Regions from separate parts of the Friedmanniella luteola genome, predicted to be linked through region 2. Evidence: riboswitches for the same ligand, from Rfam matches in the RefSeq annotation. Region 2 holds a riboswitch; each other region holds the start of a gene.
What was found. Region 2 has a riboswitch for S-adenosylmethionine ahead of thrC (threonine synthase). Riboswitches for the same ligand answer to the same signal wherever they lie in the genome.

Region 1: it holds a riboswitch for S-adenosylmethionine, as region 2 does, so the genes downstream of both, BLT72_RS02190 (cysteine dioxygenase) here and thrC (threonine synthase) in region 2, are expected to answer to the same signal.
Region 3: it holds a riboswitch for S-adenosylmethionine, as region 2 does, so the genes downstream of both, BLT72_RS13630 (aminotransferase class V-fold PLP-dependent enzyme) here and thrC (threonine synthase) in region 2, are expected to answer to the same signal.

What each region holds. Positions count from the first base shown of each region.
Region 1 is NZ_LT629749.1:458,559-468,241, reverse strand. It holds gene BLT72_RS02205 (mycothione reductase) at 1-309, opposite strand, end outside; gene BLT72_RS02200 (ATP-binding protein) at 413-1,741, shown strand; gene BLT72_RS02195 (response regulator) at 1,728-2,444, shown strand; SAM riboswitch class IV at 2,508-2,625, shown strand; gene BLT72_RS02190 (cysteine dioxygenase) at 2,794-3,312, shown strand; gene BLT72_RS02185 (rhodanese-like domain-containing protein) at 3,309-3,710, shown strand; gene ccsB (c-type cytochrome biogenesis protein CcsB) at 3,831-4,838, opposite strand; gene resB (cytochrome c biogenesis protein ResB) at 4,840-6,504, opposite strand; gene BLT72_RS02170 (cytochrome c biogenesis CcdA family protein) at 6,504-7,217, opposite strand; gene BLT72_RS02165 (TlpA family protein disulfide reductase) at 7,265-7,873, opposite strand; gene BLT72_RS02160 (histidine phosphatase family protein) at 7,873-8,547, opposite strand; gene hemL (glutamate-1-semialdehyde 2,1-aminomutase) at 8,552-9,683, opposite strand, start outside.
Region 2 is NZ_LT629749.1:610,479-620,161, forward strand. It holds gene manA (mannose-6-phosphate isomerase, class I) at 1-488, opposite strand, end outside; gene BLT72_RS02855 (Gfo/Idh/MocA family protein) at 490-1,509, opposite strand; gene BLT72_RS02860 (DUF3263 domain-containing protein) at 1,614-1,922, shown strand; gene BLT72_RS02865 (hypothetical protein) at 1,919-2,404, opposite strand; SAM riboswitch class I at 2,509-2,622, shown strand; gene thrC (threonine synthase) at 2,633-3,934, shown strand; gene BLT72_RS02875 (MoaD/ThiS family protein) at 3,931-4,206, shown strand; gene BLT72_RS02880 (GAP family protein) at 4,212-4,928, opposite strand; gene BLT72_RS02885 (TetR/AcrR family transcriptional regulator) at 4,995-5,672, shown strand; gene BLT72_RS02890 (helix-turn-helix transcriptional regulator) at 5,633-6,616, opposite strand; gene BLT72_RS02895 (TIGR03086 family metal-binding protein) at 6,717-7,328, shown strand; gene BLT72_RS02900 (RecQ family ATP-dependent DNA helicase) at 7,512-9,569, shown strand; gene BLT72_RS02905 (ROK family protein) at 9,643-9,683, shown strand, end outside.
Region 3 is NZ_LT629749.1:2,889,280-2,898,962, forward strand. It holds gene BLT72_RS13600 (ABC transporter permease) at 1-609, opposite strand, end outside; gene BLT72_RS13605 (ABC transporter substrate-binding protein) at 613-2,217, opposite strand; gene BLT72_RS13610 (LLM class flavin-dependent oxidoreductase) at 2,354-3,445, opposite strand; gene BLT72_RS13615 (NtaA/DmoA family FMN-dependent monooxygenase) at 3,442-4,845, opposite strand; gene BLT72_RS13620 (LLM class flavin-dependent oxidoreductase) at 4,842-6,065, opposite strand; gene BLT72_RS13625 (glutathione S-transferase C-terminal domain-containing protein) at 6,062-7,027, opposite strand; gene BLT72_RS13630 (aminotransferase class V-fold PLP-dependent enzyme) at 7,024-8,424, opposite strand; SAM riboswitch class IV at 8,461-8,575, opposite strand; gene BLT72_RS13635 (hypothetical protein) at 8,690-8,929, opposite strand; gene BLT72_RS13640 (LLM class flavin-dependent oxidoreductase) at 8,926-9,683, opposite strand, start outside.

The DNA.
Region 1 (9,683 bases), 150 kb from region 2:
CTCGTTGGACGAGCGCCACTTCAGCCCGCCCTCGGAGATCGGGTCGATCCGGCCGAAGATGCGGTCGCGGATCTCCGCGAAGTGTACGGCGCGCAGCTCGAGGTCGACGCCGAGACGGGCCGCGTGCCCGGGGCTGGCGGCCAGGTCGGCCGGGTGCACGAACATCTTGGTGGGGATGCAGCCGACGTTCAGGCAGGTGCCGCCGAACACGCCCTTGTCGACCAGCGCGATGGAGAGGTCGGCGAACCGCTCGTCGGGGATGGAGTTGCCGGAGCCCGAGCCGATGATGACGAGGTCGAAGTGCTGCACCCCGCCATGGTGCCAGGCGGGGCCGCGTCCGCCGCCGCAGACGCCCCTCCGCTGGCGGCCGGGCCTCCTTGCCGCCGTCCGGGACGGACGGCACCATGTGCTGGTGAGCACGGGGTGGGGCAGCCAGTGGGGGCAGGGGCGGCGCGGCCGGCTCGCCTACCTGACCATGCTGCGGCGCTCCAGCACCTACAACCTGCGCGCGACCGCGGTGCGGTGCGTGGCCGTCGCGACGGTCGGTGCCGGCGCCCTGCACAGCGACCGGTGGCCGTCCGCGCTCCTGCTGTGGCTGCCCGCGGCCGTGTGCGTGGTGCTGCAGCTGGTGCAGGCCCACCACGAGCGCGCGGAGTCCCTCCCCCGCCGGTGGCCGGCGACGGCCCTGCACGCCGACCTGAGCCGCAAGAACGGCCGGCACGCCATCGCGGTGGAGACCTACGCCGAGATCGTCGGCGGGCTGCTGCTCGTCGTGCTGGCGTCCTGGGTCGCGACCGACCTGCCGCCGCTGCTGCGGCTCGTCATGCTCGCGGCCGCGGTCGGGCACTTCACCAGCACCGCCTGCGCGATCTTCACCGACCACGCCTGGTTCAACCCGGACGAGCGGGGCCGGCCCGTGTGGCACGAGATGCTGCGCTGGGTGTCCGGCCCGCTGACCGCCGGGCTGGTCAGCGTCCTGGCGCTGCCCGCCGACTGGCCGGAGAGCACCTGGCTGGCCGCCGTCGTCGTCTGCCTGACCCCGCTGCTGGTCTCGCTGCGGGTCCGCGACGCCGACCTGGCCCTCGCCCACCTCGCGCCGCTGGTCGCGGAGGAGGCCCACGCGGGCCGGGAGCTGGTGATCAGCGAGACGCACGGCGCGCTGTCGACCCACCTGCGGCTGCTCGAGCAGGAGGCCCGCGGCGTCCGGTCCAGCGCCCCGACGCTCTACGAGCTGGCCGTCAGCGCCAACGCGCGGCTGCGGGAGACGATGACACTGGCCCGGATCGGCGAGGTCAGCTCCACCACCCCGGCCAGCCTCGCCGCCTCCGTGCTCACCCTGGCCCGGGCCGTCGGGGCCGAGGTGAACGTCGACATCGACGCCGACCACCTGGGCCGCGAGGACCGCGAGCTGGCCCGGATCGTGCTCAGCGACCTCGTGGGCAACGCGGTGAACGCCGGCGCAGGGCTGATCGCGGTGCACCTGGCGCAGCGTCAGGGACTGCTCGTGATAGAAGTCGAGGACGACGCGCCGCCGATGCCCGTCGGGGTGTGGAAGAGCCCCGGGACCAGCTCGGCGCGGCTGCAGACCCGGCTGGCGGGGCTGCAGGGGTCGCTGACGTGCGAGGAGGAGGCCGGGACCAAGACGGTCCGGGCCCGGTGGGTGCCCCAGGGCGCCGCGGCCGAGAGGAGGCAGGGCGACGACCACGACGACGACGTCGGCGGGCCGGGTGCTGCTGGTTGACGACGTGCCCGGGGAACGGGCCAACTTCGAGCGCGCCTTCGGCCGCGGCCTCACCGTCGCCCCCGGGGTCGACCAGCTCAACGAGCTCCTCCGGACGGGGCACAGCTGGGAGGTCGCCTTCGTCGACTTCAACCTCAGCTCGCGCACCAGCACCGGCCTGACGGCGCTGCTCCGGCTCCACCTCGAGCGCCCGAGCACCCAGATCGTCACCTACAGCCAGTTCACCGAGAGCGGTCGGACGCTGTACGCGGCCGCCGCCCGGCACTGGTTCGGGGCCGCGGCGCTGCTGGACAAGACCCGCAACGACCCGCACACCCTCATGCACTACCTGACCGCCCTGCGGATCGGCCAGAACCCCACGCCGACGCCCTGGCAGCGCCGGCTGCAGTGGTCCCCGCTGCTGGACTCGCTGCTGGCCGACGCCTCGTGGGTGCGGATCTGGGGCGCGCTGCGCGAGGCCGCGGGCGACATGGCCCGGGTGGCCGAGCTTCTCGGCGTCGAGCCCGGCAGCCTGCGCGGCTTCAAGGACCGGGCCACCGAGGCGGCCATCCAGTTCAACGAGAAGTTCCACGACGTGCCGCACCCGGGCCGGACGCGCAACAAGAAGGGGATCCTCGCGGCCTTCGCCGCCGAGCACCGGCACTTCCTCACCGCCCCCGACCTGTCGACGGTGATGTCCCCGGGGTCCCGCCGCCGCGGCTGAGCATTCCCCATTGTGAGACAAGGGTTTGTCGGGAATGCCGTTGGCGGCCTACGCTGACGCCCAGGTCATGAGTGCCAGCTGCACGAGCCCCGGCTCGCTGGCCAGCAACCCTCCGGTACGGCGGGGTGCTCCGGGTGACGACCAGGTCGGCGACCCCCTCGGGCGTCGGCAAGCGTCCAGTCGGAGGAGTCCCCGGGTGAACCAGCACCTGCACGGGCGGTTGCACGTCGACCTGTGCCGCACCACCAGCATGGCCTGTCCCGCCGCGCCCAGCCTCGGCTGAGCGCCCGCCGCGACCCCTTCCACCCGCACGTCCGCCGGCCCTGCGCCGGATCACAGGAGACCCCGCATGTCCATCACCGCCCGTCCGCAGCCGACCCTGCCGTCGGCCCGGCTCCGCCGCCCGGTCCCGGCCCAGATCGCGCGCCGCATCGCCGACACCCCGGCCCTCTGGCGGCCGCTGGTCCGCTTCGACGCCCACAGCCGGTTCGCCACCCGGCTGCCCGCCACCGCCGACGACCACGAGGTCTGGCTGCTCACCTGGCTGCCGGGCCAGGGCACCGCGTGGCACGACCACGGCGGCAGCGCCGGAGCCTTCGCCACCGTGCAGGGCGTGCTGACCGAGCAGCACGCCACCCCGGCCCGCGACGACGAGCCCGCCAGGGTCGTGCCCGGCGCCCGCCGGCTGGTCGCCGGCGGCGTCCGCCCCTTCGGGCCGCGGCACGTCCACCAGGTCGTCAACGCCGACGCACTACCAGCCGTCAGCGTCCATGTCTACGCCCCGTCACTGACCGAGATGACGGAGTACACCCGGCACGGATCGCTGCTACATTCGTCCGGATCGCAACTGGCCGGGGTGAATTGGTGAGCGTCCTCATCCCGCCAGCCATCACGACCCGCACCGGTCGCAGGACCATCCAAGAAGTGCTGGAATCGGCCCGGGGGCGCCTCGCAAGGCTCACCCCAGCACAGGCCCGGATCCTCTGGACGGCCGGTGCGGTCGTGGTGGACATCAGGCCGGCGGCGCAGCGCGCCGCCGAGGGCGAGCTGCCCGGAGCCCTGCTGGTCGAGCGCAACGTGCTGGAGTGGCGGTTCGACCCGGCCAGCGACGCCGCCCTGCCGATCGCCTCCTACGACCTCCAGGTCATCGTGCTGTGCCAGGAGGGCTACACCTCCAGCCTCGCCGCCGCCGCGCTGCAGGACCTGGGCGTCCACCGGGCCACGGACGTCGTCGGCGGCTTCGCCGCCTGGCGCGAGCTGCTCTGAGCCGTCCGCGCGAGGCGGCCGCCGCCTGCCCCTCAGGGCGACGACACCACGCCGCACGATCAACTCCCTCCCGCACGCCCTGCAGGACGGGCGGCGCGGAGTTCGTCGTGCGGGAGCGGGTCAGACGCCGGCGTAGGAGTGCAGGCCGGACACCAGCAGGTTGATGCCGACGAAGTTGAACCAGAACGAGGCCAGGCCCAGGATCGCGATGGCGGCGGCCTTGCTGCCCCGCCAGCCGGCCGTGGAGCGGGCGTGCAGGTAGCAGGCGTAGATGACCCAGGTGACGAGCGCCCAGGTCTCCTTGGGGTCCCAGCCCCAGTAGCGGCCCCAGGCGTACTCGGCCCAGACGGCGCCGGCGGCGACGGTGAAGGTCCACAGCGGGAACGCGAAGGCGTGGAAGCGGTAGGTCAGCAGGTCGATCCGCCGGGCGGTGGGCAGCAGCGCCAGGTACCCGCGGACGGTGCCGCGGTCCTCGGCCCGCTTCTTCACCAGGTAGAGGATCGACATCAGGCCGCCGACGTTGAAGGCGGCGCCGGAGATGGCCGCCGCGACGATGTGGATGACGAACCAGACCGAGTGCAGCGCGGGGACCAGCGGGGCCACGGCCACGTAGAAGACGGTGACGGCCAGGCCGTTCGCGACGGCGGCCAGCAGCGTCAGCGGCAACCCGAGCCAGCGGATGCCGGCCTTCCACACCATCAGCAGGTAGGCGGCCACGACGAAGACCATGGCCGTCGTCGTGAACTCGAACATGTTGCCCCACGGCGCCCGGCCGGCGGCCACCCCGCGGGCCAGCACGCCCACCAGGCTGAGCAGGAAGCCGACCACCGTGAGGCTGACGCCGATCCGGCCGAACTGCTCGACGCGCTGCCGGCTGCCCGGCGCCTCGTCGGCGGGGTCGTCGGCCACCGCGTCGGCGGCACCGGTCCCCGCCGGGGCCTCGACGCCCCCGAAGACGGTCTCGCCCCGCGCGCCGACCCCCACCAGCTCGCCGCGGGTCCGGGTGGACGCGCCGGCCGGGGCCACGCCGCGGGCCGAGGCCCACTCGGCGGCGTGGGCGAACATCGCCAGCATGTAGACCACGACGGACGTGACCAGCGCGATGCTGGAGAGCTGCTCAGGGTTCATCTCACTGCTTCCTCAGGGGTGGTGCTGCTGGAGAGGGTTCGCGGTCCGGGGCGTCGGGGGATGCGTCCGCGCCGCCCGGCGGGGCACCGCCGAGGGTCTCGGCGAGCTCGTCGACGTCCTCGGTCAGCCCGCCGCGGGCGTCGGCGCGGTCCAGGCCGCCGACCTCGAGCAGCCGGCCGCCGTCGGGGCCGTCCACCACCCGCACCCAGACGCGGCGCGGCCGGATGAACAGCGAGAAGCACAGGCCGAGGACGGCGAAGGCGATGGCCAGCAGGGAGATCGGCACCCCGGGGGAGTCGCCGACCTGCAGCTTCACCCAGCGCTGCCAGCCGTCCATGGTGATCGTGCCGCGGCCGTCCGGCAGCTCGACGGTGGCGCCCTCCTGCAACGCGATCCGGAACGGCGCGCCGTCGGCGTCGACCATCTCGGTCATCCCGGTGGTGTCGAGGGAGTAGACGTTCTCGGGCTCCCCCGTCTCCACCTTGGGCGGGCCTGACCAGCCGTTGATGAACAGCGCCGGGTTGAGCGCGTCCGGGAAGCCCGACGTCGGGGCACTGCCGTTCGTGGTCACCGCCGTCGGCAGGAAGAAGCCCTCGAAGGCCAGCCGCTCGGGCCGGGCGTCGGGGGCCTTGATCGCGCCCGCGGAGGTGAACTGGCCGTCCTGGGGCAGGAAGGGCACCGGGCCGGAGAACGCGACGTCGCCGTTGCCGTCGCGGATGGTCACCTCCGGCGCGTAGCCGTGGCCGACCAGGTGCACCGTCGTGCCGCCGATCTGCAGGGGCTTGTTGACCTCGAGCGTCTCGGCGTGCGGCGCCTGGCCCGGCGCGTCGGTGACCTCCACCTGCGCGCGGAACAGCCGGGCGGCACCGCGCTGCACCGGGCCGGTCTCGAAGGCGACGTCGAAGCTCTTGACCACCACGCTGAACGGCTGCAGGTCGGACTCGTCGAACTGCGCGCCGGCCTGCAGGTCGTCGTACTGGGTGAGGTTGTTGGCGAACCCCTGGCCGACGATGACGACGCTGGTGCCCCGGAACCCGTAGAGGCTGGCCAGGGCGACGCCGAGCAGCACGAACAGCAGGCTGATGTGGAAGACGAGGTTGCCGGCCTCCCGCAGGTAGCCGCGCTCGGCGGCGACCGAGCCGTCGTCGCGCACGTCGACCCGGTAGCGGCGACGACGGAGCTCGGTCGCGGCGCGGTCCAGCACGCCGGCGTCGTCGGTGACCTCGGTGCGGGCGTAGGCGGGCAGCCGGGCCAGGTTCCGCGGCGTGCGCGGCGGCCGGGCCCGCAGCGCGCGGGCGTAGACCCCCACCCGCGGCACGATGCAGCCGACCAGGGACACGAACAGCAGCAGGTAGATGGCCGAGAACCAGGCGGAGGTGAAGACGTTGAACAGCCCCACCCGCTCGTACAGCGGGCCCAGCGTCGGGTTGTCGCGGATGAAGTCGGCGACCCGGACCGGGGAGACCGCCCGCTGCGGGACCAGCGAGCCGGGGATGGCCGCCAGGGCCAGCGCGAAGAGCAGCACCAGCGCCGTCCGCATGGACGTCAGCTGGGTCCAGACGAAGCGGGCGCCACCGCGCCAGCCCAGCCGGGGAGCGCCGCCCGGGCTGTCCGGCGGCGGCGGGTCGGCGGCGGCCGCGGGCTCGCGGACCTGGGTGTCGGTCATCAGATCACCGGGACGAAGGAGGCGAAGGTCTGGCGGAGGTCGGCCGTCAGGGTGGTCCACAGGCCCGTCACCAGCAGCACGCCGACGACGACCATGGCGATCCCGCCGACCCGCAGCAGGGTGAGCTGGTGGCGGCGCAGGAACCCGACGGCACGCGCCATCCGGGTGTAGACGAGGCCGGCGACGACGAACGGGACGCCGAGGCCGAGGGCGAAGACGAAGGCCAGCAGGCCGCCGCGCAGGGCCGTCGCCTCGGAGAAGGCCAGGCTGTAGACGACGCCCAGGGTCGGCCCGATGCAGGGCGTCCAGCCCAGCGCGAACACGACGCCCAGCAGCGGAGCGGCGGCGACGCCGGCGGCGGGCAGCCGGGAGAGGCGCAGCTCGCGGCGGCCCAGCTTCAGCACGCCGGCGAAGACCAGGCCGAGGGCGATCGTGACGACGCCCAGCACCCGGCTGATCAGCTCCGCGTGGGTGAGGAGGGCGGCGCCGAGGCTGCCGACCAGGGTGCCGGTGGCCACGAACACGGCGGCGATGCCGAGCACGAACAGCGACGTCCCCGCCAGCATCCGACCGCGCCGGGCGGTGCCACCGAGCACCTCGGCGGCCCCCAGCCCGGTGGCGTAGGAGAGGTAGCCGGGCAGCAGCGGCACGACGCACGGCGAGAAGAACGAGACGAGCCCGGCCAGCAGGGCGACGGGGACGGCGAGCACCATGGAGCCGCCGACGGCGGCCTCGGCCCAGCCGGCCAGGTCCAGCGGGGTCACTCCGCCGCCACCTCGTCGATCATGGTGACCAGCGTGAGCTCGGAGATCTCGCCGAGGACCCGCGCCGCGAGGCGGCCCTCCTTGTCGATGATCAGCGTCGAGGGGATGGCCGAGGGCGGCAGCGTCCCGGCGAAGACCAGCAGCGCCTTGCCGTCGGGGTCGTAGATGCTCGGGTAGCCGATGCCGAAGGCCCGGACGAAGGCACGCGCCTGCGCCGGGTCGTTGTCGCGGGTGGTGATCCCCAGGAACTGGGCGCGACCCGCCGTCTTCGCGCTGGCCTTCGCCAGGGCGGGGGCCTCGGCCCGGCAGGGGGCGCACCAGGAGCCCCAGACGTTGACGACGACGACCTCGCCCCGGTAGTCCTCGGTCGAGAGCGGCTCGTCGTCCAGCGAGGTGCCGCTGACGACCGGCAGCACGGTCCGGTCGGCCGGGGCGATCTGGGTCAGGTTGCGCCGCACCCCGACGTAGCCCTCCTGCCCGGCGCTCCGGGTGCCCTCGTCCGCGCCGGTCGCCGAGCACCCGGCGAGCACGACGAGCAGCACCGCGGCCACGGCGGCGCGCAGCAGAGCGGCCGGGGCGGCGTGCGGGCGACGAGGGCTGGGCACTAGGAGCCTGCGACGAACTTCTTCGGCACGGGGGCCGAGTACAGCGCGGCGGCGGGCTCGCGGTAGGCGACGGCGCTGACGCGGCCGTCGACGAGGGTCACCGAGGTGATGCTGGCCAGGCGGCACTCGCGGCGCCGCGGGTCGTGGAACAGCCGCCGGCCCTCGGCGTCGCAGCGGGCCATCCAGATCGGCAGCTGGTGGGAGACGATGACCGCCTCGTGCCCCGCCGCGGCCGCGGCCGCGTCCCGGACCGCCAGCCGCATCCGGGCGACGATCTCGCGGTACGGCTCGCCCCAGGTGGGCCGCAGGGCGTTGCGGAACAGCCACCACGTCTTCGGGTTGCGGGCCAGGGCGCTCGCGGTGACCTTGAGCCCCTGCAGCTGGTTGTCGGCCTCGACGACCCGGTCGTCGGTGGTGACCGGCAGCCCGAGGGCCTCGGCGAGGGGCTCGATGGTCTCCTGGGCGCGCTCCAGCGGGGAGCAGCGCAGGTGGACGACGTCGCGGGAGCGCAGGTCCTCGGCGACCAGGCCGGCCATCGCGCGGCCGAGCTCGGACAGGTGGTAGTCGGGCAGCCGTCCGTAGAGCAGTCCGGCGGGGTTGTGCACCTCGCCGTGGCGGACCAGGTGGACGACGGCCCGGGTGCCGGCGGGGGACGCGGGGGGAGACGTGGTCACTGGCTCATCCTCTCCCGCCCGCGGCCGCCGCCGCGGCAGCCGCGGCCCGCGGCAGGGCGTCGACGACCCGGTCCAGGGCGGCGTCGTCGTGCGCGGCGGAGAGGAACCAGCCCTCGTACGCGCTGGGCGGCAGGTAGACGCCGGCGTCGAGCATGGCGTGGAAGAAGGCCGCGTAGGCCGCCGTGTCCTGGGTCGCCGCGGTGGCGTAGTCGGGGACGGCGGTCACGCCCTCGGGCACGAAGAAGACGCTGAACAAGTTCCCGGCGGCCTGGATGACGTGCGGGACGCCCGCGGTCGCCAGCGCCGTGGCCACCTCGGCCTGCAGCCGCGCCGAGGCCCGGTCGACGTGCGCGTAGACGGCGTCGGTGGCGAGCCGGAGCGTCGTCAGGCCCGCCGTGCTGGCCACCGGGTTCCCGGACAGCGTGCCGGCCTGGTAGACCCCGCCGACCGGGGCGAGGCTCTGCATCAGCTCGGCGCGGCCGCCGAACGCGGCGGCCGGGAAGCCGCCGCCCATCACCTTGCCGAAGGTCATCAGGTCCGGGACGACGCCGTCCAGGCCGTACTGCCCGGAGCGGTCGATCCGGAAGCCGGTCATCACCTCGTCGGACACGAACAGGGCGCCGTGCTGGTGGCACAGGTCGGCGAGGAACCGGTTGAAGCCGACGCCGTCCTCGACGCCTGGCGGGACGACGCCCATGTTGCCGGCGGCGGCCTCGGTGAAGAGGCAGGCGATCTGGTCGCCGTAGGTCGCGAAGGCCTCGCGGACGGCGGCCCGGTCGTTGTAGGGCAGCACGATCGTGTCGGCGGTGGTCGCCTCGGTCACACCGGGCGAGCCCGGGATCGCCAACGTGGCGACGCCCGAGCCTGCGGCGGCCAGCAGGGCGTCGACGTGACCGTGGTAGCAGCCGGCGAACTTCACCACCTTGTCGCGGCCGGTGATGCCGCGGGCCAGCCGCAGCACCGACATCGTCGCCTCGGTGCCGGAGTTGACCAGCCGGACCTGCTCGACGGGCGTGCGGTCGATGATCTCGGCGGCCAGCTCGACCTCAGCCGTCGTCGGGGCGCCGTAGGAGGTGCCGCGGGACGCCGCCTCGGCGACGGCCCCGATCACCTCGGGGTGCGCGTGCCCCAGCAGC
Region 2 (9,683 bases):
AGCGCCTCCGGCACGCCCAGCGCCGCGAACAGCGCGTGGGTGGCCTCGGGGTCGCGGAAACCGCAGAGCGCCTCGCTGTCCTGCAGCGCGCAGAGCATCTCGGGCTTCGGCCAGGTGTCCTTGTACAGCCGGTCACCGGCGTCGGCCGCGATCCCGGCCGCCTCCTCGCGGGCGTACCCCTCCTCGGCCTGCTCGCGGGTGGGGTGGGCCTGCAGGGAGAGCGGCGCGTCCGCGGCCAGCACCTTGAGCAGGAACGGCAGCCCCTCGCCGAAGTCGCGGACGGCCTCCGCGCCCACGATGCCGGCCGGGTCCTCGGCGATCACCTCGGTCAGCGGCCGGTCGCCCAGCGTCGACGGCGCCGAGGTGTGCGCGCCGAGCCACAGCTCGGCCTGCGGCTCGTCGGTCGGCTCCTCGCCGAGCAGCGCGGGGATGAAGGTCGGCGAGCCCCAGGCGTAGGGCTGCCGGACCCCGGTCAGGAGCTCCGGCACCTCAGGCCCCGGTCCGCGCGGGCGCGCCGACGGCGTCCTGCCACCGGCTCAGCGTCCGCGACACCGCCAGCGTGTCGGCCCAGGGCACCAGCGGTGACTCGACCTCGCCGGCCCGCAGGCAGCGCATGACCTCCTGCGCCTCGAAGGTGTAGCCGCCGCCGGGCCAGGACGCCAGCAGCTCCTCCGGGGCGTCGGTGCCGTCGCGCCACACCGTCAGCTCGGCCGGCCGGAGGTAGAAGTCGTCGAACATCACCCGGCCCTTCGTGCAGTACACGGCCAGCCGGTTCGGCAGGCCGGCACGCAGGGTGCAGAGGACCGAGGCCGTCGCCGCCGGGCGGTCCGAGGTCGCCGGGTAGGTCAGCAGGGCCGCCGCGTGGTCGTCGACGCCGGTCGAGGCGGCGGTGCCGTAGCCCAGCACGTCCTCGGGCTCGCCCAGGAACAGGTTGACCGCGTGCACCGGGTAGACGCCGGCGTCGAGGATCGCCCCGCCGGCCTGGGCGGGGTCGAGCAGGCGGTGGCTGTCCGGGCCGTCGAAGGCGAAGCCGAACTGGGCGTCGACGTGCCGCACGTCCCCGAGCTCCCCGGACGCGACGAGCTCGGCCGCGTGCCGGATCAGCGGGTGGGTGCGCGTCCACATCGCCTCCATGACGAACAGGCCGCGCTCCTGGGCCAGCGCCAGCAGCTCCTCGGCCTGCGCGGGAGCCACGGTCAGCGGCTTCTCCACCAGGACCGCCTGGCCGCCCTCCAGGCAGAGCTTCGCGGAGGGGAAGTGGTCGTTGTGCGGGCTGGCGACGTACACGACGTCGACGTCCGGGTCGGCGGCGAGCTCCTCGTACGAGCCGTGGCTGCGGCGGACGCCGTACTCCGCGGCGAACGCGGCGGCCTTGTCGGCCGACCGCGAGCCCACCGCGACCAGCGTCGCCTCGTCCGGCAGCAGGGCCAGGTCCTTCGCGAGCACGGAGGCGATGTGGCCGGTGCTGAGGATGCCCCAGCCGGTCGTGGGGGCGTCGGGTTCAGTCACCCCGCCATCGTGGCGCATCCGGGTGACCGGGACGACGCCGGTCTGTGGTCGCCCGCCTCGCCGGGGTGAATGACACCCGTGTGGTTTGCCCCTACGATGGCGGCATGGTCAGCGCCTCGAACCCGTCGCTCGAGAGCCGTGAGCCCTTCGGTGAGCTCAGCGAGCGGGACGCCGAGATCCTCGCCTTCGAGCGCCAGTGGTGGAAGTTCGCCGGCGCCAAGGAGCAGGCGATCCGGGACAAGTTCCAGATGTCGGCCACCCGGTACTACCAGGTGCTGAACGCGCTGATCGACAAGCCGGAGGCGCTGGTCCAGGACCCGCTGCTGGTCAAGCGGCTCCGCCGGCTGCGGTCCACCCGGCAGCGCAACCGGTCCGCGAAGCGGCTCGGCATCGACCTGACCATCGACTCCTAGGTCCTCGGCCGCGGGCGCCGTCGGCTGAGCGCCGCCCGCGCGGCGGGCACCAGCGGCCGCACCGGCACCTCGCGGTACCCGCCCAGCGCCAGCCCGGCCCGCCGCTCGAAGACGTTGGCGGCCGCCCGGTCGCCGGTCCGCAGCACCGACCAGACCAGGCAGACGCCGTAGGCGGGCAGGAACGGCAGCCCCGCGCACCAGAACCACTGCCAGCTGTGCCGCTCCTCGTGCTCCAGCAGCGCCGGCCGGTGCGCGTCCCACCGGCCGGCGGTGACGAGCACGTCCCCCACCGTGAACGCCCCCGCCACCGGGAACGGCAGCCGGTACCCGTCCGCCAGCAGCAGCCCGCGCGGCCCTGGACGCACCTCCGCGCGGCCGAGCCGGGCCACGGCCAGCCCGAGCACCGTGCTGAGGTTCACCCGGTTCCCCAGCCGCCGCACGCGGTCGGGTCCGCTCAGCTCGGCCGGATGTCGAAGACCCATGACGGAACCGTAGCGCGCGCTCACTGTCCCGGATGGCGGACGCCGTTCCCACCTGTTGGGACCGCGATGTGCCCGCGTCGGAGACCCGCACGTAGGGTGAACCACGTTCATCCAGAGGGGATGAGGGAACGGCCCTTTGACTCCCCGGCAACCGCCTGGCCAAACCAGGAACGGTGCCAACTCCGCCGTGGTCGAACGTCGGCCACGACAGATGAAGAAGGAACAGGAATGACTGCGCTCGCAACCCCCTCGGCCACCTCGGCCGGGGTGCCCGCTCCCGCCGGTGTCCGGCCCGGAGCCTTCGGCAACGCCACCCACCTCGTCTGCCGCGCCTGTGGCGAGAAGAGCTCGCTCGGCCCGTTCTACGCCTGTCTGGAGTGCTTCGGCCCGCTCGAGGTGGGCTACGACTTCCCGACCATCACCCGCGCGCAGCTCGAGGCCGGTCCCAAGAGCATCTGGCGCTACGCCCCGCTGCTGCCGGTGCCCGCCGACATCGCCACCTTCCGCTCGACCGACCCGGGCTACACCCGGCTGCTCGACGCCGCGAACCTCGCCGCGGACCTGGGCCTGCGCAAGCTGTGGGTCAAGGACGACTCGGGCAACCCGACCCACTCCTTCAAGGACCGCGTCGTCGCCGTCGCGCTGTCCGCGGCCCGCGAGCTGGGCCTGCACGTGCTGGCGTGCCCCTCGACGGGCAACCTGGCCAACGCCGTGGCGGCCGCCGCCGCGCGGGCCGGCATCAAGTCGGTCGTCTTCGTGCCGGAGAACCTCGAGCACCAGAAGATCATCGCCTCCGCCGTCTACGACACCACGCTGATCGCGGTGCAGGGCAGCTACGACGACGTCAACAAGCTGGCCAGCGAGATCGCCGCCGAGGAGGAGGGCTGGGCGTTCGTCAACGTGAACGTCCGCCCGTACTACTCCGAGGGCTCGAAGACGCTGGCCTACGAGATCGCCGAGCAGCTGGGCTGGCGCATCCCCGACCAGGTCGTCATCCCGGTCGCCTCCGGCTCGCAGCTGACCAAGATCGACAAGGGCTTCGCCGAGCTGGTCACGCTCGGCCTGGTCGAGGACAAGCCGTGGAAGATCTACGGCGCCCAGGCCACCGGCTGCTCGCCGATCTCCCAGGCCTACCGCGCCGACCTCGACTTCGTGCCCCCGGTCAAGCCGGACACCATCGCCAAGTCGCTGGCCATCGGCAACCCGGCCGACGGGCCGTACGTGCTGGACGTCGTCCGCCGCACCGGCGGCCTGATCGCCGACGTCGACGACGAGACCGTCGTGCAGAACATCCAGCGGCTCGCCCGCACCGAGGGCGTCTTCGCCGAGACCGCCGGCGGCGTCACCGTGGGCGTCACCGCGAAGCTGATCGCCGACGGAGTCCTCGACCCCGACGCCGAGACCGTGGTGATCAACTCCGGGGACGGCCTCAAGACCCTCGACGCCGTCAGCGGCCGCGTCGGGCCCAAGACCACCATCCCGCCCCGTTACGACGCCTTCACCGACTTCTGGAAGGGGCTCGACCGATGAGCGCCACCGTCCGCATCCCGACGATCCTGCGCACCTACACGGCCGGGGCCGGTGAGGTGTCCGCCGACGGCGGCACCCTGGCCGAGCTGCTCGACTCGCTCGAGGCCCACCACCAGGGCATCCGGGCCCGGATCCTCGACGACGCCGGCCAGCTGCGGCGCTTCGTGAACGTCTACGTCGGCGACGAGGACGTCCGCTTCTCCGGCGGGCTCGAGGCCCCGGTTCCCGAGGGCGCGAAGGTCTCGATCATCCCGGCCGTCGCCGGCGGCTGACCGCCTCAGGCGTCCGGCAGCAGCGCGCCGACGGCGTCGAGCCCGACCAGGACGCCGATGACCCCGACCACCCACGCGCTCGCGCCGGCGGTCCTCGTCGTCAACCAGGCCTCGAGCCGCGCCAGCCGCGGCTCGAGGCGCCGCCCGCCCGCCCGCCGCACGGCGAGCAGCACCAGGGCGGGTGCCACCATCACCGCCACGTAGCCGGCCAGCACGGCGAGCTGCGTCGCCCGGCCGACGCCGGCGGTGACGATCAGCCCGACCGCGCCCAGGTAGGGGAGCATCGACGCGACCTCGACCGCTCCGGCCAGCAGTGCCACCCCGACGACGACGGGCAGGGTCGCGTCCGCCCCGAGGGCCCGCCGGCGCCAGGCCGACGGCCGCCTCGGCGGCAGGCCGCGGCGGGCGCGGCGCTTCGCCGCCATCCTCGGGTCGAGGACGAAGGACAGCACCACGAGCGCGACTCCCAGCGCGAGCTGCGCCGCGCGGGCGACCCGGGACTCCAGCAGGGGTCCGACGACGGCGACCGCGGCCTCGGCGCCCAGCATCAGCAGCACCCCGACCCCGAGGTAGAAGACGGCGAGCACGCCCAGGTGCACGACCACGTTCCGGGTCCTGACCCGCGGGCTCAGCAGCATCATCAGCGGCAGCACGAGGGTGCCGAAGCTGGTCGAGTCCACCAGCGCCAGCCCGAGGAGGGCGGCGAGGACGGCGACGGACATGAGCTGCTCCTGATTTAGCACGACTGTGTCATAAACCTAGCAGTACGGCTGTGCTACAAAAGCCGCATGCCCAAGCTGGTCGACCACGAGGAGCGCCGGCGTGACCTCGCGCGGGCGACGTGGCGCGTGATGACCCGGGAGGGTGTCGGGGCGGTGTCGGTCCGGACCGTCGCCGCCGAGGCCGGCCTGTCGACGGGCGCGCTGCGGCACTACTTCCCCGACCAGGCGAGCCTGCTGCTCTTCGCGGCGGAGCACACCGTGGAACGGATCGGCGAGCGGATGGCTGCTGAGCTGGCCGACCGTGACCGGGCCCCGATCGCCGTGGTGCAGGGTCTGCTGGAGCAGCTGCTGCCGCTGGACGCGGAGCGGGAGGCCGAGGTCGCGGTCTACTTCGGGCTGATCGACCTGACCCGCCTGGCGCCCGGGCACCAGGACTTCCGCAGCTGGGCGTTCCGGGAGAGCCGCCGGCTGATCCGCTCGCTGGTGCTCTGGCTGGCCGGCGGGCCCGAGCCGGAGCCGGAGCTGCTCCTCAGCACCCGGACCCGCGGGGCGGAGCCGCTCGCCGACCCCGCCCTGGAGGCGCAGGCCCTCATGCTGCAGGTGCTGCTCGACGGGCTGGCCGTGCAGGGCCTGCTGCACCCGCAGCTGATGGACGCGGCGACCCAGCGCGCGGTGCTCCGTCGCGAGCTCGAGCGCGTCGCCGGTCAGGACGGGTCGGCGGCCGGCGACCGGACGTCGGGGTAGGCAGCCAGCAGCTCCTCGGCGACCGCCACCATCATCGTGAGCAGCTCGGGCGGGGCCAGGGCGCGAACCGCCGACCCGAGGCCGGCGAGCACCCCGACCGTCGGGCGCAGCACGTGCACCTCGACCTCGAACACCACGGGCGGCCCGTCGTCGAGCACCCGCGGCCGTCCCGCGCCCTGGCTGGCCAGCAGGGTCAGCGCGAGCTCGTAGCGCGCCGGGTCGCAGGACAGCCGGATGGTGTGGCCGGGCGGGCCGGCGAACTGCGACCGCAGGTCGCCCCACAGCGCCCGGAGGTCGAGGTCGGCGGGCCGGCTGCTCGGCTCGTCCAGCACCGTGGCGGCGAGCACCCGGGAGAGGCGGTAGGACCGGGGGCGGCCCCCGTGGCCCGCGATCAGGTACCAGGTGCCGGCCGCCTGCAGCAGCCCGTAGGGGTCGACGGTCCGGACGCCGGTGCGGGTCGGGTCACGCGGCCGGTAGGTCAGCCGGAGGCGGCGGTCGGCCAGCACCGCCTGCTGCACGGCGTCGAAGTGCTCGAGCTCCTCGGCGGCTCCCCACCAGCCGGTGAGGTCGACGAGCACCCGGTCGCTGATCCGGGCGGCCGACCGTCCGTGCTCGGGCGGCGCGGAGCCGGCCACCTTGCGCAGCGCGGAGGCGAGCGGCCCGGCCAGCCCGAGGGAGTCCGCCGGCACCCGACCGGTCAGCAGCAGGGCCTGCACCTCGCTGGCGGTCAGCTCCTCGACGGCGGGCCGGTAGCCGGGCAGCAGCGAGAAGCCGCCGCCGCGGCCGCGCTCGGCGACGACCGGCACCCCGGCGGTCGACAGCGCCTCCATGTCGCGCAGCACCGTCCGCGGCGTGACCTCCAGCCGTCGCGCCAGCTCCGTCGCGCTGAGCCGGCCGTGCTGCCGCAGCAGGCCGACGACCTGGAGCAGACGGTCCGCGCGCACGGTCCGAGCATCGCAGACAACCATGACAGGAGGTGTCAGGTATGGCGTTCGAGGATGGTCGCAGACGGTCCCGACCGGGGCCATCGAGCCGAGGAGAGCCATGACCGCCACCCAGATCGACGCCCCCCGCACCGCGGACGACCCGCGGCCCGCGCTCGCCCGCACCCAGGCGTGGATCGTCGGGCTGCTGGCCACCGTCACGCCCGAGCAGCTCGCGCTGCCCACCCCGTGCACCGAGTTCGACGTCGCCGCGCTGGTCCGGCACCTGTACGGCGTCGCGGACCGCGTCGAGGCCCTGGGCCACGGGCAGCCGGCCGCGTCGGTGCCCGCCTTCGCCGAGGCGCTGCCCGACGACCTGGCCGCCGGCTACCGCGAGCGGGCCGCGCGCTCGCAGGCCGCCTGGGCCGACGACGCCGCCCTGAGCCGGGTCGTCGTCGCCCCGTTCGGGCCGCTGCCCGGCGCGCAGGTGGTCGGGGTCTACGTCAGCGAGCAGCTGACCCACGGCTGGGACCTGGCCGTGGCGACCGGGCGGCCCGCCGAGGCCGACGCCGACCTCGCCGCGCTGGCGGAGCGCTCGATCCGCGCCGTCCTGGACCCCCTGCCGCGCGGCGGGCCCGTCCCCTTCGGGCCCGCCGTGGCGCCCTCGGCCGACGCCGGTCCGACGGCGCGGCTGGCCGCCTACCTGGGCCGGTCGCCGGCTCCCGCCGCCTGAGGCAGCCCTCGGTCCTCGCCTCGCTGCCGGTCAGAGCGTCGCCGACCCCGGGTCGACGCACGTCGGGCGGACCGGTCCTGGGTGGGGCTGTGGCCGACCGTCGTCCCCAGCCGGGTGCTCGGACTCGTCCACAGGCCCGGAGGCGGGGCGAGCGATGGCGGCGCGGGCGGGCAGACTGCAGGTATGCCAGCAGCCACCCAGCGCACCCCCGCCGCCGACGTCCTCGGTCGGGTGATCACCACGATGGCCGGCCCGGACGCCCGTCCCCGTGAGGACCAGGTCCGGGCGGTCGAGGAGCTGGTGGAGCGCAACCAGAAGGTCCTGGTGGTCCAGGCCACCGGCTGGGGCAAGTCGGCGGTCTACTGGGCGGCGACGGCGGCGCTCCGGGAGCGCGGCGCCGGGCCGACGCTGGTGGTGTCCCCGCTGCTGGCCCTGATGCGGGACCAGATCAGCGCCGCCGAGCGGGCCGGGCTGCGGGCCGCCACCGTCAACTCCACCAACATCGACGACTGGGCGCGGGTGATGAGCGAGCTGCGCGCCGGCGAGACCGACGTCCTGCTGATCAGCCCCGAGCGGCTCTCCAACCCGGTGTTCGCGGCGCAGCTGCCCGAGCTGCTCGGCTCCTGCGGGATGCTCGTGATCGACGAGGCGCACTGCGTCTCCGACTGGGGCTTCGACTTCCGGCCCGACTACCAGCGGCTCACCCGGACGCTGCTGGCGCTCGCGCCCGGCACGCCGGTGCTCGCCACCACCGCCACGGCCAACGAGCGGGTCACCGCCGACGTGGCGGCCCAGCTGGGGGAGCAGACCGTCACGCTGCGCGGGTCACTGGCCCGGGCCTCGTTGACGCTGGCCGTCGTGCCGCAGCTGACGGTGCTGCAGCGCTACGCCTGGGTCGCCGAGGCGCTGCGCTCGCTGCCCGGCTCGGGCATCGTGTACGTGCTCACCGTCGCCGAGACCGAACGGGTCACCGGCTTCCTGCGGGAGCAGGGCCTCGACGTCGCCGCCTACTCCGGGCAGACGCCCAACCGGGAGGAGCTGGAGGACCGGCTGCGGGCCAACCAGGTCAAGGCCCTCGTGGCCACCTCGGCGCTGGGGATGGGCTACGACAAGCCCGACCTCGCCTTCTGCGTGCACCTCGGCTCGCCGGGCTCACCGGTCGCCTACTACCAGCAGGTCGGCCGGGCCGGCCGGGCCCTGGACGACGCGCTGGCCGTGCTGGTCCCGGCCGAGGCGGACGAGCGGATCTGGGAGTACTTCGCCACCGCCGGGATCCCCGACGAGCACCAGGTCGAGCGGATCCTCGACGCCCTGGGTGAGGAGCCGCAGACCGTCCCCGCACTGGAGGCGGCCACCGGCCTGCGACGCGGCAAGCTGGAGAGCACGCTCAAGATCCTCGCCGTCGACGAGGCGGTCGAGCGCCGCGCCGGCGGCTGGGTGGCCACCGGTCAGGCCTGGTACTTCGACGAGGCCAAGTGGGCGGCGCTGCGCAAGGTGCGGGCGGCCGAGGCTGACCTGATGCGCTCCTACGCGCACGGGGAGGGGTGCCTGATGCGCTTCCTGCAGCAGGCGCTGGACGACCCGGACCCCCGCCCCTGCGGACGCTGCTCGGTCTGCACCGGACGGCTGCCCGCACCGGGCGCGGAGCCCGACCCGGAGATCGTGGCCGCGGCCGCCCGCTTCTTCCGCGGCCAGGACGTCATCGTCGAGCCCCGCAAGATCTGGGCCTCCGGGCTTCCCGACCGCAAGGGCAAGATCGGCTTCCTGGCCCCCGGACGGGCGCTGGCCTTCGCCGACGACCCGGCCTGGGCCGAGGAGCTCGGCCGGATGTGGCAGCGGGACGCCCCGGCCTCGCCCGAGGTGCTGGCGGCCATGGTCGAGGTGCTGAAGCGCTGGTCGAAGACGTGGCAGCGCCCGGTCGCGGTGGTGCCCATGCCGTCGCGGAGCTACCCGACGCTGATCGGCTCGGTGGCCGAGCACCTCGCCCGGATCGGCCGGCTGCCGCTGGTCGACGCCCTCGCCGTCAGCGGCCCCGCCCCGGCGGTCGACGCGTCCAGCTCCACCCGGGCCCAGGACCTGCTGCGGACGACGACGCTGCACCCCGACGTCTCCTTCGACGGGCCGGTGCTGCTGGTCGACGACCGGATCCGCAGCCGCTGGACGCTGACGGTGGCCGGCTCCCTGCTGGCCGGGGCCGGCGCGACGGCCGTCCTGCCGCTGGCGCTGCACCAGCTGCCGTGAGGGTCGACGGCCGGGAACGACCGGCGGCCGCTAGCCTGCCGGGACCAACGGGCGGTCCGGCAGCGTGACCGCGGTGACCGGAGCGGAGGACCGGATGCTGGTCGGTGTCGACTG
Region 3 (9,683 bases), 2.3 Mb from region 2:
GCCGCGCAGGCTGCGCGCGAACACCTGGGCGATCATCGCGCTCCCCAGGACGGCCAGGGTGACCGCCGGCAGCACCAGGGCGGCGGGGCCCTCGTTGCCGAAGGCGGGGAACCAGCCGAGCCCGAACGAGAAGGCCTGCAGCAGCAGCAGACCGATCCAGAAGCTGGGCACGGAGACCCCCAGCGGCGGGAGTGACAGCAGCAGCTGACGGAGCCAGCGGGTGGAGACGTAGGTGGCCGTGAGGGCCAGCCCGCCGCCGACGACCACCGAGAAGAGCAGGCCGAGGCCCGCGATCTGGGCGGTCGCGGGGACGGCCGCGGCGATGGAGGCGCCGACGGGCCCGGTGCGGGGCGAGGTGCCCAGGTCGCCGGTGAGCGCCGCCCCCAGGTGGTGCAGGTACTGCACGGCGAGCGGCTGGTCGTAGCCGTACTGCGCCCGCAGCGCCGCCACCTGCTCCGGGGTCGCGGAGCTGTTGGCGACGTCCCCGCCGGCGGCGATCAGCGCGGCCGGGTCGCCCGGCAGGCCGTACATCACGAGGAAGGCGACCGTGTAGGCCGCCCACAGCACGAGCACGGCCTGCCCGGTCCGGCTGAGCAGGTGACGGAGCACGGGTCAGCTCTCCGTGGCGGCGGCCGCGACCAGCTGCAGCCGGGAGTAGGAGTCGAACCGGACGCCGGTGACGCCGGGCCGGAGCCCGAGCACGGTGATGAGCTCGAAGACCGGCACGCCGTAGGCCTTCTCGACGATCACCTCCTGAGCGGTGGCCGCGTCGGCGAACCGGGCCTTCTGCTGCGTCGTCGTCTGCTGGGCCTTGAGGGCCTTGACCAGCGCGGGGTCGTCGATGCCGTAGGGCGCGGTGCCGTCACGCCAGTAGGTGTTGCGCAGGATGTCGGGGTCGGGCCGGGTGCTGTTGCCCCACGACAGGTCGAAGTCACCCGTCGCCAGCTTGGCCTGCAGCTCGCCGATGGCGACGGAGTTGAGGTCGATCTCGATGCCGACCTGCTTGGCCTGCTGCTGGATCAGCTCCAGCGCCGCCTGGTTCGGGTTGAAGTTGGTGCCCCAGTAGGTGACGAGGGTGAGCCGCTGGCCGCCCTTCTCCCGGATGCCGTCCGCGCCCGGGGTCCAGCCCGCCGCGTCGAGCAGCCTCTTCGACTCCGCCGGGTCGTAGGTCAGCTCGTCGCCGAGGTCGGTCCACCCGGGTGTCGTGGAGGCCACCGCGCTGGACGCGGCCTCGTAGCTGGGGCTCAGCGCGGCCGCGACGACGGCGGACCGGTCGACCGCGTGGCTGAGCGCCTGTCGGACCCGGACGTCGGCCAGCGCCGGCCGCTGGACGTTGGGGGTCAGGGTGAAGACCTGGCCGGGGTTGGGTCGGATCTGCAGGGTGATGCCCCCGGTCTGCAGCGAGCTCTCGTCCTGCGGCGGCACGCCACCGATGGCGTCGACCTGACCCGAGCGCAGCGAGCCGGAGCGGACGCCCGCCTCGGGGATGACCTTGAAGACGAGCCGGGCGGACGCGGCCTCACCGGTGTGCTCCCACAGCGAGGACCCCCAGGCGTAGCCGGGTCGGCGGGTCTCCACCACCTCGGTGTTCTTCGTGTAGTGGTCGAGCACGAACGGACCGGTGCCGACGATGTTGCCGTCGCAGCGCGTCACCGGGTCGGCCGCGAGGGACGACGGGGCGAGCAGGCCGAGGAAGTGGCTGGCCGTGGCCTGCAGGAACTGGGCGTTGGGCTGGTCGAACTCCACGCGGGCGGTGCGGTCGTCGACGACGACGGTCTCGGCGTAGCCGGTGAGGAACTGCAGCGACTGCGCCTGGGCGGCGCCGTGGGTGATGATCTCGTCGAAGTTCTGCTGGACGGTCTCCGCGGTCAGCGGGGTGCCGTCGCTGAAGGTGACGCCGTCGCGCAGCGTGAAGGTGAACTGGGTGGCCGTCTTGTTGACGGAGAACTTCTCGGCCAGCCAGGGCTTGATCTCCCCGGTCTCGGGATCCTGGTCGGTGAGGGAGTCGACGAGCTGACGGGACGGGTAGGCGGCGTCGTTGTTGCCGGCGACCCGTGGGTTGAGGCAGCCCGGGTCGGACGCGAGGGCGAAGGTGAAGGTGTCGGCGTCACCAGTGCCGGCGGCCGAGTCGGCGCCGCCGCAGGCGCTCAGCCCGAGGGCGGCGGCGAGGGCGGGGACCAGCAGCAGGGCGCCGGGACGGCGGAGGGACGTGCTCACGAGGTGCTTCCTAGGTGGGTGGGCGTGCGGGGCACGCGGGGCGAGGGGTGGCCCTTCGACGGGCTCAGGCAACGGAGGACGGGCTCAGGCAACGGAGGACGGGCTCGGGGGACGGGGGACGGGCCGGGGAACGGGCTCAGCCCACCGGCACCGGCGCGGGGCGCCGGTCCGGCGTCGGGGTGGGCGTGCCGGGCCAGGGCGGGTCCGGGATGGTCCGGCGCAGCACCGGGGCGATGTCGGACTGGAAGAGCTCGAGGTTCGTGCGGTGCTCGGCGGGGGTCAGCCCGGCCCCGTCGGCGTGCACGTGCAGCACCGTGTGCCCGAGCCGGGCGTGGTAGCGGTGCACCTTCTCGACGATCTGCGCGGGGCTGCCGACCAGGGCGGAGCTGCGCTCGACGTGGTCCTCCAGGGTGGTGAAGCTCGGGGTCAGGCCCGCGCGGGTCAGGCCCGCGAGGCCGGCCTCGAAGACCGGCCGGTAGCGGCTGACCGCCTCCTGCGAGGTCGGTGCGGCGAGGTAGCCGGCCGTGCCCGCTCCCACGACGGCGTCCGCCGGGTCGTGCCCGTGGGCCACCCAGCGCTCCCGGTAGTGGTCCACCAGGGCCGCGTACGGCTCGATGGCGTGGGTGACGTTGGCCGAGAACAGCGGGTCGCCGTAGCGGGCGGCGAGGTCGACCGACTCCCGGCTGGTCGCCGAGCCGTGCCAGACCCGGACCGGCTGCTGCAGCGGCCGCGGCCAGACCTCGGCCTCGACGAGGGCGGGTCGGAACCGGCCCGACCAGGTCACCCTCTCCTCCCGCCACAGGCGCCGGAAGAGCTCGTACCCCTCGGCGTTGCGCGCCCACTGGTCCTCGGGCGTGACGGCGAACAGGTCGCGCTGGGCCGTGCCGTTGCCCTTGCCGATGATCAGCTCCAGCCGACCGCCGGACAGGTGGTCGAGCGTCGCGTAGTCCTCGTAGGCCCGCACGGGGTCGAGCAGGCTCAGGATGGTGACGGTGGTGAACAGCCGGATCCGCTCGGTCCTCGCGGCGATGTGGCTGAGCACCACCGGCGGGGACGAGGAGATGAACGGCCGCTCGTGCCGCTCCCCCACGCCGTAGCCGTCGAAGCCGAGCTCTTCCGCCAGGACGGCGTTGTCGACGACGGCGCGGTAGGCGTCGGTGGTCGACCTCTGGACCCCGGTGACCGGGTCGGGGAGGTGGGTGATCAGGGTGATGGCCAGGAACTTCACCGGGCCACCTGCCCGTCGACCAGTGACCCGTGCCCTGATCCCGTCGAAGGACCGGGCTCGGGGAGCGCGAGCCCGAGGTGGTCGCGCAGGGTGGTGCCCGCGTACTCGGTGCGGAAGGATCCCCGCTCCTGCAGCAGGGGCACGACCGTGTCGGCGAAGCGGTCGAGCCCGCCGGGCGTGAGGTGCGGGACGAGGATGAAGCCGTCGCTGACGTCGCCCTGGACGAAGTCGTCGATCCTCGTCGCCACCGTCTCCGCCGAGCCGATGAAGGACTGGCGCCCGGTCACCTCGATGACCAGCTCGCGCAGGGACAGGTGCTCGGCCTCGGCCCGCTCGCGCCACGCGTGGGCCGTGCCGACGGGGTCGCGGAACCGGCGGACGCTGGCCCGGCCCCGGGCGATCGTGTTCTCCCCCACCACCGGGTCGAAGGACGGGAGGGGGCCGTCGGGGTCGTGGTCGCTGAGGTCGACGTTCCACAGCTGCTCGGCGAACTTGATGGCGGTCTGCCCGCTGACCTGCTGGCGGCGGACGTCGTGGGCGAGGTCGGCGGCCTCGGCGTCGGTGTCGCCCAGGACGAACGTCGCCGCGGGCAGCACGACCAGCTGGTCCGGCCGTCGGCCGTGCCGCGCGAGCCGGCCCTTGACGTCGGCGTAGAAGGCGCGGCCGGCGTCCCAGGTGGCGTGGCCGGTGAAGATCGCGTCGGCCGACGCCGCCGCGAACTCCCGGCCCTCCTCGGAGTCCCCCGCCTGGAAGATCACCGGACGGCCCTGCGGGCTGCGGGGCGTGCTGAACGCCCCGCTGATGTCGAAGTGCTGGTCGACGTGGGAGAACCCACCCACCTCGGGCCGGCTGAGGAACGCACCCGACCCCTGGTCGGCCACCACCTCGTCGCCGCGCCAGGAGTCGAAGAGCGCGAAGGCGGCGTCGAGGAAGTGCTGCGCCCGGGCGTACCGCTCGTCCTGCGGCAGGTAGCCACCGCGGCGGAAGTTCTCGCCGGTGAAGGCGTCCCACGAGGTCACGACGTTCCAGGCCGCGCGGCCGGCCGACAGGTGGTCGAGGCTCGCGAACTGCCGCGCCACCTCGTAGGGCTCGTTGAAGGTGGTGTTGATGGTGCCGGCCAGGCCCAGCCGGTCGGTGACGGCGGCCAGCGCGGCCAGGACGGTGAACGTGTCCGGGCGGCCGACGACGTCGAGGTCGTAGATCTTCCCGTTCTGCTCCCGCAGCCGCAGCCCCTCGGCGAGGAAGAAGAAGTCGAACTTGGCCCGCTCGGCGGTCTGCGCCAGCTTCCGGAAGGAGCTGAACTCGATGTGGCTGCCGGCGGCCGGGTCGCTCCACACGGTCGTGTTGTTGACGCCCGGGAAGTGGGCGGCGAGGTGGATCTGCTTGCGGGGGCGGGTCATCGGAGCTCCTCGGCGGCGTAGCGGTTGAGCGGGCGGGACAGGCCGAGCAGGCCGCGCAGGGTGTCGGCCTCGTAGGCCGTGCGGAACGCCCCGCGGTGCTGCAGCTCGGGGACGAGGGCGTCGACGATGGCGTCGAGGTCGTCCGGGAGGGCGGCCGGCCGCAGCCGGAAGCCCGTGAGGCCGGCCTCGGCCCGGGCCAGCAGCAGGTCGGCCAGCCCTTGCGGGGTGCCGACGAAGACGTCGGCGTCGCTGCTGAACGGCCGGCCGGACCAGGCCTCCAGCTGCTGCCAGCGGCGTTGGGCGCGGTCGGCGTCGGGGTCCAGCGAGACGACCAGGTCGGCCCACACGTGGCCCGCTCCCCCCTGCCCCGTGCCCTCGCGTCCGGCGGCCTCCCGGTGCCACGCGATCTCGGCGACGTCGGACGCCACGCCCGCGTTGTCGAACGGGGTGACGAAGACGACGTCGGCCGCGCGGGCGGCGAAGGCCCGCGGGACGGCGGCGTGGGCGAGGGCCGCGACCACCGGTTGCCCCTGCGGCGGGCGCGGCGTGATCGAGGGACCCCGCACGTGGAACCAGCGACCCGCGAAGTCGACGGGGTGGAGCTTGTCGCGGTCGACGAAGCGGCCGGTGGCGACGTCACGGATCTCGGCGTCGTCCTCCCAGCTGTCCCAGAGCCGGCGGACGACCTCGACGGCGTCGCCCGCCTCGTCGAACAGGTCCTGCAGGAGCTGGGCGACGGCGGGGTCGTCGCGCTGCCGCAGGTCGAGCCGCGGGACGTCACGCCGGCCGAAGTGCGCCGCCTCCTCCGGCCGCGGCGAGACCTGCGCCCGCCAGCCCGCCCGGCCCTCGGACACGTGGTCCAGCGTCGCGATGGCCTTGGAGACGTGGAACGGCTCGGTGTGGGTGACCGTGGCGGTCGGCACCAGCCCGATGCGGGAGGTCAGCGGGGCGACCCGCGCGGCCACCAGGACGGCGTCGAGGCGGCCGCGGACCTCGTCGGTGCGGCCGTCGGGCCGTCCTCCGGGACCGGTCGAGCCCTGCAGAGCCAGCGCGTCCTCGAAGGTGACGAGGTCGAGCAGGCCCTCCTCGGCGCGCCGGGTGAGGTCGACCCAGTAGCCGGCGGTCAGCAGCTCGGCGGGGCGGGCCGAGGGCAGCCGCCAGGCGGCGGGGTGCCAGCCGGCGCCGTCCAGGGCGACGGCGAGGTGCAGGGGGCGGGTCACGGGTGGCTCCTGACGGGGCTGGAGGGCAGGAAGGACGGGGAGGTGCCGGGCGCGCTGAAGCTGGCCCAGCGGGTGGTGGCGCGGAAGGCCGGCAGCTCGGCGAGCCAGCCGGCGTACCGGGCCAGGTGCGGCCAGGCGGTGAGGGGCGGGCCGACCTGACCGGTGGCGTTGGTCTGCACGTCGTAGCGCGCCAGGGTCACCCACAGCCGGAAGTCGGCCTCGGTCAACCCCTGGCCGACCAGGAAGCTCCGGTCGGCGAGCAGGTCGTCGAGCCGGGTGAACGCGGCGAGCAGGTCGGTCCGGGCCTGCTCGGCCGCGGGACCCTGGCCGCGGGCCCGGCCGGCGCCCCGGTTGACCGCCGGACCGACCCAGGCGTCGAGCTCCTCGATCTCGGCGCGGAGGTGCGCGGGGTAGGTGTCGACCCCCGGCCAGCGGGAGCCGGTGAACTGGGTGGCGATGTCGATCCCCAGCGTCACGAAGTCGTTGCTCACCACCCGTCCGGTCGTGGTGTCCCACAGCGTCGGGACGCTGATGTGGCCGTCGAAGCCGGGCTCGGTGGCCTCGTAGGCCTGGCGGAGCAGCGTGAAGCCGTTGACCGGGTCGGGTCCGTGCGTCTCGCGGAAGGCCCAGCCGCGGCCGTCCCGGGCGTCGTCGACGTAGGAGACGCCGATCGCCCCGGGAACCCCGGAGGGGGGACGACCCCCCTCACCCCCCGACGAGCCGAGGAGTCCGTTGGCCGCGATCTGCAGCACCACCCGCTGCGCCCAGGGGCAGAACCAGCCGGCGTAGAGGTGGTAGCGGCCGGGTTCGGCGTGGAAGGCGGTGGAGCCGTCGGAGCTGAGCCGGCCGGTGAAGCGGTAGAGCGGCCGCGGGTCCTCCGGGCGCTGGTGGATCCGGTACTCGCCGTGGCGCTCGGTGTCGACGGGGCTGGCGAAGCGGGTGCTGGGCGTGGTGAGGGTCATCGGGGTTCTCCGGTGGGTGCAGGGGTGTCGGCGGGGGTGCACGGTGAGGACGGGGCCGCGGACGGCTCGTCGAGACGACCGGCGCCGGTCCACCAGGCGGGCAGGGGTCGGGGGTCGGGTGAGGGTCGACAGCTCCCGGCCGCGCTGGTATAGGTCCAGCGGGGCCCGTCGGCCCGCAAGCGGTCGAGGGCGTCGAGCAGGCGGTCGACGTCGGCGGAGCTGCTGCCCACCCCGAGGCTGGCGCGGACGGCGCCGTCGGACGCTCCCAGCCGGGCCAGCAGGGGGTGCGCGCAGAACCGGCCGTCGCGGACGCCCACGCCGTGCTCGGCGGAGAGGAAGGCAGCCACCTGGGCCGCCGCGAAGCCGGGGACGGTGAAGCTGACGACGCCGACCACGTCCGCCGCGTCCGCCCAGATCCGCAGCGGCTCGAGGCCGCGGTCGCGGAGCCCGTCGACGAGGCGGCGGTGCAGGACCGCTTCGTGGGCCCGCACCCGGTCGAACCCGACCGCGCGCAGGGCGCGGCAGGCTTCGGCGAGAGCCGCGACGCCGAGCACGTTCGGGGTCCCGCCCTCGTGCCGCTCCGGGCTGGCGGCCCACGCGGTCGCGGTCGTGGTCACCTCGCGGACGGCGCCGCCCCCGGCCTGGTGCGGCGGGGCCGCGTCCAGCCAGTCCCGGCGGCCCACCAGGGCGCCCGCCCCGAACGGAGCGTAGAGCTTGTGCCCGGAGAAGGCGACGTGGTCGAGGTCGAGCCCGGCCACGTCGACCCCGCGGTGCGGGACCAGCTGCGCGGCGTCGACGACGATCCGGGCGCCGTGGGCGTGGGCCAGGGCCGCCAGCCGGGCCAGTGGTGGCACCTCGCCCGTGACGTTGGAGGCGCCGGTGACCGCGAGCAGGGCCGCCGGCCGCCGGCCGAGCTCGGCGGCCAGGGCGGCCTCGGTCGCGACGACGGTGTCGTGGGCGCGGACCACGCGCGCCGTGCCCCGCTGCCACGGCAGCAGGTTGGCGTGGTGCTCGACGTCCAGCACCACCACCTCCCCCGGGACAGCACCGCTGAGCAGGGTGAGGGCGTCGGTGGTGTTGCGGGTGAAGACCACCACGTCGTCGTCGCGAGCGCCCACGAACCGCGCCACCTCGGTGCGGGCCTGCTCGTAGAGCCGGGTGCAGACCTGCGACAGGTAACCCGCGCCGCGGTGGACGCTGGCGTAGGAGGGCAGCACCGCGGTGACGTGGTCGGCGACCGCCTGCAGGGCCGGAGCGCTGGCCGCGTTGTCCAGGTGCACGGAGCGGGCGCTCCGCCCGTCGACCAGGGGGACGGACTGGCCGCGGCCGACGACCGGCAGCAGCGGGGCGACGTCGTCCGCCGCGCGGGTCTCGACGGGGTGGGTGAGCAGGCTCATCGCGGACGACCTCCGGGATCAGGACCCCGGGGCCGGGGTCCGCGCTTGCCGGCGCCCGGTCAGACGCCAGCCGTGTCCTCACCCGGGGCACCCCACCGCGGAGGAGGGTTGCCGGCCAGCAAGCCGGGGCTTGACGCTGGCGCTCGTGACACCAGGAACTATACCCATGCGTTCCTGTAGGGATTACCCGGTTCCAGATCGTGGACAGCCGTCTCACGGGAACCGACGAGCCGCGCGACGCAGCCCGGGTGGGAGCGGCCGCTCCCTACTTCAACAGGGTCGACAGCCGGGCGGCCCAGACGGTGGCCGCCGCGTCGTCCCCGCGGCGTGGGGCCGAGCCCCAGGCTCCGCCCGCCGGCCCCCGGGGTGGCGCGCCGGGGACGGCGAGCCCGACCATGGCCGCGAGGTCACCGACGCCCGGCAGCCACGGCCGACCCGGTCCGGGGCGGGGGCCGTCCGCGGCCGGCCGCTGCTCCGGCGGCCGGTCGGGACCTGCGGACCTCATGCCGCCACCGCGTCCCGGCGCGCCACCTCGGCCCGGACGAGGGGGATCACCTGGTCGCCGAAGTCGACCGCGTCCTGCAAGGTGTCGTAGCCGCGGGCGGAGATGATGTCGACGCCCAGGTCGACGTAGGCCAGCAGCGCCTCGGCCACCTGGTCCGGCGTCCCGACCAGGGCGTTGGAGTTCCCGGCACCGCCGGTGGCCTTCGCCGTCCCCGAGTACAGGATCGTGTCGTGCCGGTCGCCGCGGTCGGCGATCTCCAGCAGCCGCTGCGAGCCCGTGTTCTCGGGAGCGCCGGGCGCGCGCCGGAACTGCTGGCCACCGGACTTCAGCGTCTCGATCCGGCGCACGGTCTCCTCGGCCTTGGCCCAGGCCTGCGCCTCCGTGGGCGCGAGGATCGGCCGGAACGCGACCTGGATCCGCGGGGGGGTCGTCCGGCCGGCCGCCGCCGCCTCGCGACGGACCCGCTCGATCTGCTCCCGGGTGTCGGCCAGCGGCTCGCCCCAGAGGCAGAACACGTCCGCTTCGGCGGTCCCGACGGCGTACGCCGCGTCGGAGGAGCCGCCGAAGCTGATCTGCGGCCGCGGCTGCTGGACCGGGAAGACGTCGGCGACGAAGTCCGCGAACCGGTAGTGCTCGCCGGTGAAGTCGAACGCCTCGTGCCGGGTCCACACCTGCTTGAGGATCTGGATGTACTCCCGGGTGCGGCCGTACCGCTCGTCCTTGCCCAGGAAGTCGCCCTCGCGCTGCTGCTCGT